Regions from separate parts of the Nonomuraea sp. NPDC050536 genome, predicted to be linked through region 1. Evidence: riboswitches for the same ligand, from Rfam matches in the RefSeq annotation. Region 1 holds a riboswitch; each other region holds the start of a gene.
What was found. A riboswitch is a leader RNA that binds a small molecule or an ion and turns the genes downstream of it on or off. The one in region 1 is predicted to bind cyclic di-AMP.
Positions count from the first base shown of each region.

Region 2: another riboswitch for cyclic di-AMP. It lies ahead of ACIBHX_RS35795 (coiled-coil domain-containing protein); the one in region 1 lies ahead of ACIBHX_RS11880 (C40 family peptidase).
Region 3: another riboswitch for cyclic di-AMP. It lies ahead of ACIBHX_RS17880 (hypothetical protein); the one in region 1 lies ahead of ACIBHX_RS11880 (C40 family peptidase).

Region 1 is NZ_JBITHD010000003.1:401,896-404,144, reverse strand. It holds gene ACIBHX_RS11885 (NlpC/P60 family protein) at 1-358, shown strand, start outside; cyclic di-AMP (ydaO/yuaA leader) riboswitch at 661-831, shown strand; gene ACIBHX_RS11880 (C40 family peptidase) at 893-1,402, shown strand; gene ACIBHX_RS11875 (hypothetical protein) at 1,463-2,249, shown strand, end outside.
Region 2 is NZ_JBITHD010000015.1:263,169-265,417, reverse strand. It holds gene ACIBHX_RS35805 (DeoR/GlpR family DNA-binding transcription regulator) at 1-222, shown strand, start outside; gene galT (galactose-1-phosphate uridylyltransferase) at 219-1,283, shown strand; cyclic di-AMP (ydaO/yuaA leader) riboswitch at 1,351-1,489, shown strand; gene ACIBHX_RS35795 (coiled-coil domain-containing protein) at 1,495-2,249, shown strand, end outside.
Region 3 is NZ_JBITHD010000005.1:400,714-402,962, reverse strand. It holds gene ACIBHX_RS17885 (alpha/beta fold hydrolase) at 1-537, opposite strand, end outside; gene ACIBHX_RS17880 (hypothetical protein) at 636-1,421, opposite strand; cyclic di-AMP (ydaO/yuaA leader) riboswitch at 1,634-1,769, opposite strand; gene ACIBHX_RS17875 (DUF5302 domain-containing protein) at 1,934-2,134, opposite strand; gene ACIBHX_RS17870 (MDR family MFS transporter) at 2,170-2,249, opposite strand, start outside.

The sequences.
Region 1 (2,249 bases):
CTCCGGCAGCGCCGCGGCCGCGCTGAAGTTCGCCTACGCCCAGATCGGCAAGCCCTACGTCTTCGGCGGCACCGGGCCGGGCGGCTGGGACTGCTCGGGGCTCATGCAGGCGGCCTGGCGGGCCGCGGGCGTGTCTCTCCCGCGCACGACGTGGGAGCAGTGGGCCTGGGGCTCGAGCCGCAAGGTCTCCATGGACGCGCTCGAGCCGGGCGACCTGATCTTCAACTCCGGCCTCGGCCATGTCGTCATGTACGCCGGCAACGGCGAGATCGTCCACGCGCCCCAGACGGGCGACGTGGTCAAGGTGGTCAAGCTGTCCAGCTACGGCAGCGGCTTCGCCGGCGCGATCCGGCCCTAGCTTTCGAGCCCCCTTACCCGTACGGCAGGCCGCGGCCTGCTGTTATTCGTGTGACTTGTGTGACAGATGGGACCTGACTCGCAGGTGGGGCTCCAAATGTGAGAAGGGTCACTTTTCGGTAACGGCGCCCCTCGTTCCAGCAGGGGTTGGAGGCTTTACAAGCCGCTTATTCGATCTTGACAACTTTGCTGTCACTTTGCCGGATCGTGACCTTTCGGCGTAGCTTCTGGCGTCGCGGTGCTCCAGCCAGGTCGCCGCCAACCGACATCGAACCCCGGCACCGTGGTCGATGTGGACGCATAAAGATCCATTGGCCGAGTCCGTGCAGTCAGGAGGCACGGAGCCGGGGAACCACAGATCCCTGATCGTCCCCCAGGGATCAAGGGGTGAATCGGCGCGCATGGCGTGCCGTAGGGCGAGTCTTCCAGGCCCGAATCCGTCAGCTAACCCGGTAGGCGTTCGTGGAAGACCCAAGGAGAAATCCTGTCTACTCCCCTGCATAACCCCCGTCTGTCTCGCCTTGCCCTGAGTGGGGTGGCACTCACGATGACCGTGACGGCCGGAGGTCTGGTCCTCCATGCCCCAGCGGCTCAGGCGGCGACGACAGAGACGGCCGTCAGCTTCACCGTCAAGGCGGCGACCACCGCCAAGTCGGCGAGGGCGGCCACATTCGCTCGGCAGCAGTCGAGGGCCCGGAAGGCGGTAACCGTGGCCAAGGCCCAGATCGGTGACCCGTACCGGTACGGGGCCACCGGGCCCGGCTCGTTCGACTGCTCCGGTCTTGTCCAGTACGCCTGGCGCAAGGCCGGGGTCAAGCTCCCCCGCGTGGCGGCAAGCCAGTTCGCCCGCATCAGGAAGAAGGTCTCCTGGAAGCATCTCCAGCCGGGTGACCTGATGTTCTTCCACGGGCTTGGCCACGTGGGCATGTATGTCGGAAACGGCAAGATGATCCACTCGCCGAAGACCGGTGAGAGGGTCCGGATCGACAAGCTCAGCGGATGGCGGAAGTCGACGTTCGCCGGAGCGGTCCGACCCGGGCTCTGACCGTCACGAAGGCCCCGCCCCATTTGTGGGGCGGGGCCTTCGTGCTTACCATCGAGCATCGTGTCCGCGCAGGTGAGCCGCAAAATGGTGATCGCGGGCCTGCTGCTGCTCGGGCTCGTCGCCGCCGGCGCGCCCCAAATCCCGCGAACCCCGCCCGCCGCGAGCGCCCAGGCGGTCCGGGGCGAGGTGTCCGTCGTCGCCGGTCCCGGCGCGGACCCGAAGCTTCTCCGCGACCTCGCCGGCCGGGCCGACACCGCGGCGCGGCGGGTCGCGCGCGTCCTGGGCGGGCGGGTGACGGCGAAGGTCGTGGTCCCCGCCTCCGCTGCCGAGGCGGCCCGGATGGCCGGAGTGGGTTCCGTGGCGGGGCTGGCCGCGCTGGCCGACGGGGACCGGGTGATCGTGGTGCCAGACGGCTTCGCCCGGCTCACCCCGACCGGCCGCGACGTGGTCCTCACCCACGAGCTCACCCACGTCGCCGCGGGGACGAAGGGACTGCCCGCGTGGCTCTACGAGGGCTTCGCCGACTACGTGGCCTACAAGGACTCCGGCCTGAGCCTGCCCGTGGCCGCGGCGGAGCTCAGGGCCGAGGTCAGGGCCGGCCGGGTGCCGCGCGCGCTGCCGGGTCCCGGCGGGTTCGCGCCGGGCGCCGTACGGCTGCCGCAGAGCTATCAGGAGGCGTGGCTGGCGTGTCGGTTCCTGGCGGAGCGCTTCGGTGAGGAGAGGCTGGTGGCGCTCTACCGCGACGCGCGGGCCCGTGGTGTGGACCGGGCGCTGCGCGCGACGGTAGGACTTGACGTCGCGCGGCTGACCGGGATGTGGCGCGACTACGTGCGCGAGCGACTGGGGT
Region 2 (2,249 bases), on a different contig from region 1:
CCGAACCTGCTGGAGTCCGAGACCGACAGGGAGCTGGTAGCGGCGGCGCACCGGCTGGTCGTGCCCGCCGACCACACCAAGTGGAACACGGTCGGCATCAGCACGATCGCCGAGCTGGCCGAGGCCGACGTGGTCATCACCGACTCCGGGATGCCGCAGGAAGCACGTACCGAGCTGGCCGAACGGGCCGGAGAACTGATCATCGCGGAGGGCTCGCAGTGAAGCGCACCATCACCCACCTGGCGGACGGCCGAGAGTTGATCTACTTCGATCAGCGTGACGACGCCGACAGGAGCGCGATCGACCGGCGGGCGCTCGATCCCAGGCCGGTGGCTTCCGAGCTGCGGTACGACCCGCTGACCGAGGAGTGGATCGCGATCGCCGGGCACCGGCAGACGCGCACGTTCCTGCCCCCGGCAGACGAGTGCCCGCTGTGCCCGTCCACGGACACGCGGCTGTCGGAGATCCCGGCCCACGAATACGACGTGGTGGTGTTCGAGAACCGCTTCCCCTCTTTCTCTGGAAATTTCGGGGCTTATCACGATGTGGGCGGGCTGAGTGAGGTCCGTCCGGGCGTGGGGCGGTGCGAAGTGGTCTGCTTCACCTCCGACCACGACTCCTCCTTCTCGCGGCTGTCCGACGCGCAGGTGGAACTGGTCATGGAGGCCTGGGCCGACCGTACGGCGGAGCTGTCCGGGATCGAGGGCGTCGAGCAGGTCTTCGTCTTCGAGAACCGGGGCGAGGAGATCGGCATCACGCTCCCCCACCCGCACGGTCAGATCTACGCCTACCCCTACATCACGCCGCGCACCAAGCTCCACCTGGCCGCCGCGGAGAAGCGCCCCACCCTGTTCGCCGACGTGCTCACCGCCGAGCGCGCCGCCGGGACCCGGGTGGTGGCCGCCAACGACCTGTGGACCGCCTTCGTGCCCGCCGCGGCGCGCTGGCCGTTCGAGGTACACGTCTACCCGCACCGCCAGGTTCCGGACCTCGCGGCGCTGTCGGAGGCGGAACGGGCCGCGTTCGCGCCGCTCTACACCTCGGTGCTGCGGGCGCTTGACGGGCTGTTCGGGGTGGCCATGCCGTACATCGCGTCCTGGCACCAGGCGCCGGTGCGGCAGCGGCGCGAGCTGGGATACCTGCACCTGGAGCTGTTCAGCATCAGGCGGGCGCCGGGGAAGCTGAAGTACCTGGCGGGGTCGGAGTCGGCGATGGGCGCCTTCGTCAACGACGTGCTGCCGGAGGAGGCGGCCCGCATGCTTCGATCACAGGTAGATCACTAATTGATTTCGCCTTGGAGTCGCATTACCCCGGATATACGACTAGTATCCCTCACGCATCGGTCGTAACACCCGTTGCATGCCTAATCCCGGGCGCGTCGCCCGGGAGCCGGGGACCCACCGCACTCCGGGGTGAATCCACGCAAGTGGTAGGGAAGCTCCCACGCCCGAACCCGTCAGCTAACCCGGTCGGCAGAGGGAGAGGAACCCCCACGTGGCACGGGCGAACTTCGCCATCGGCCTCATCGCCGCCACAGCCGTGGCCCTCAGCGCCACTACTCCCGCCTCGGCGGCCCCCAAGCCCACGGAGAAGCAACTCCGCGCCGAGCTGAAGCAGCTCAACAGCAAGATCGACACGCTCATCGAGTCCTACAACGCCAAGCGGGTCGAGCTGACCAAGGCCAAGAAGGCGGCCGAGACCGCCAAGCAGCGCCTGGCCACCGCCCAGCAGGGGCTCGACCAGGCCGAGCGGAAGGTGGCCGAGCTGGCCACGCTCCGCTACCAGAACGGCGACCCGGCGCTGTCCAGCCTGATCCCGCCACCGACCGGCAGCGGCGCCGCCGTACTCGAGCAGCTCACCTCCGACCAGGTGGCGATGGTGCAGGCGGTGACCACCGCCCGTGACGAGACGAAGCAGGCCTCCGACGACGCGGCCGCGCTGGCCGCGCGGATCAAGGCCAACGCCGACGACGTCGGCAAGGAGAAGGACCAGGCCGAGGGGCTCATCAAGGACATCCAGCAGAGGCTGCAGAACCTCATCCCCTACGGGCCCGGCCGCAAGTCCGACGGATCCTGGGCGCCCGAGCTGCCCGGCGGCTCCGACAACATCACGCCGCGCATGCGCACGATCCGCGGCCTGATCGAGAAGAACTTCAAGCTGCCCTTCGACGTCGGCTGCTTCCGCTCCGGCGGTGGCGGCGAGCATCCGCTCGGGCGCGCCTGCGACTTCATGATGAGCTCAGGCGGCAC
Region 3 (2,249 bases), on a different contig from region 1:
GGTGACCCGCTCATGGTCGAACGGAAAGCCGGGTGAGCCGATGATCGACCAGGTGTGGAGCTCGTGCTCGATGAGCGCCTCGCGCTCCGACGGCGGCGCCGACATGAGCACCGCCAGCGCGGCCTCCGTCGGCGGGGAGATCGACGGTCCCGGCGTCGACATGATCGAGGTGAGCGTGAGCACCCGCTCGGGGTGCCGGACGGCCAGCGCCTGGGCGATCATGCCGCCCATGGAGGCGCCCACGATGTGCGCCGCCTCCCAGCCGAGCGCGTCGAGCAGCCCGGCGGCGTCGTCGGCCATGTCCTCCAGCAAATAGGGAGGATCGCCCGCCTGTGGCAGGTGGGTGGACAGGCCCGAGTCGCGGTTGTCGTAGCGGACGACGTGGTGGCCGTGCTCGGCCAGAAGGCCGCACAGGTCGTCGTCCCAGTGGATGAGCTGGGCGCCGAGGCCCATGATCAGCAGAAGGGGCCGCCCGTCGGGCGACCCCATGCTCTCGTAGACGATCTCGATGCCGTTGACGGGAACGCGCGTGGTCACCCGATCAGAATGGCATTCTAGTTTCTCGACGTAAAGAGGAAAGGGCCCTCCACGCGGCCGTCCAGGGGGAAGGGGCGGCCGCGAGGAGGACCCTGGTATCAGCGGCGGACGAGCTTGCGCAGCTTGTCCTGGCCGAGCACGAGCCCACCGCCGAGGATGGCCAGGCCGCCGGCGATGGCGAACCCGCCGACGCCGTTCGACTCGTTGACCGGCTGGGCGGCGGCGGCAGCAGCCACCGCGGCGTTCAGCGGGGCGGGCTTGTCCTGCGAGGGCTTGGCAGGCAGCGCGGCCTGGGCCGGAGCGTCCGGCTGCTTGGGCGCGGGCTTCGGCTTCGGGGCCTGGGGCAGGACGATCTTCGGCGGCTTGGCCGGGTTGTGGTCCATACGCGCCCACGCGCCGGTGGAGAAGGAGACGGGGTAGTTCTTCTTGCCCGCGCCGCCGCCCCACTTGGTGATGACGTAGCTGACCTTGATGTGGCCCTCGCCACCGACGCCGTCGACGCCGAGCGTGGAGGAGTTGAACTTGCCACCGGTGAGATGGGCGAAGGTCTTGGCGTCCAGGTCGAGCATGACACCGCTGCTGGAGGGGGTACCTGGGCCGCGGTCGCCGACGAAGAACGGCGCCTTCTTGCCCTTGTAGATGACGTAGCCCTCGGTGAACAGGGGCCAGCTGGGGCTGGCGACCAGGCCCTTCTGCATGGGCTTGCCGCTGGCGGGCAGGCCGGTGTCACCGGCGCGGCCGGAGGAGTCGTCCCAGAAGTAGGAGGCGGTGGTCGCTCCCTTGAGCAGGGGCCTCTTCTGGTCGAAGGAGTCGGCGTGGGCGGCGGTGGTGCTGATGGTCAGCGCGCTGATGAGACCGGCGCCGAGCAGGGCGAAAGAACGCATGCCAAAAAGGGCAGACATGGAAAAGCAAAGTCCTTCGTGTGGAGACAGGGCAAAGCGCTCAATCAGCAGGGCGTAGCCGGGCAGAAGGCCATACGGTCACTACGCAGAGCGCAGGGGGGAAAGCTGTGGGGGGAAGCTGTGGGGAAGCGCGCCGTCAGTCGGCTGCGGCAGGGTGTGACTCTGTGCGCGGCGGGGGAGCGTGCATGTGAGTAAAGTCCTCTCCATCTCGCCTACCGGGTTAGCTGACGGGTTCGGACGTGGAGATGCCCTACCGGCTCGCGAGCCGGATTCACCCCAAGGAACGTGGTTCCCCGGTTCCCGCGGTGCGGGATTCGGCGCCTGCTGGCGGCCTCTTCCTTGTGAAGGGCACGGTCACCAGCTGGTAACGCAAAGGACTCTATGGGCCAAATCCGGCAAAAGCAAAACAAAACCCATGAAAAGGGCAGAAGATCTACCTTTGTGGGTCAAAAGAGAGGGGGTACGGCAAGCCGTACCCCCTAGAAACACCAGCGTCAGCCGCCGCTCTTGCGCCGGAACGCGCGCTTGCTGCCGGCCGGACCGTGAGCCCCGTGAATCTTCGACGGATCCCCGCCCCTGCCACCCGCGGCCGTGTCGGCGTTCTGGTTGCGCTTGCGCTCCAGGGCCTCACGGAACTTGCGCTTCATCTCGTCCTCGGGAGTCTCGCTGACTTCCTGCTCCGGTGTTTCCGCCATGAGGACCTCCTGGTGTTGGGGACCCTCAAAGTTTCTCACGATGCCAAACCCGCCTCCACCTTGACCTGCGCCTGCGAGTTGCGCGCCATCACGCCGCCGCGCAGCGCCAGGATCG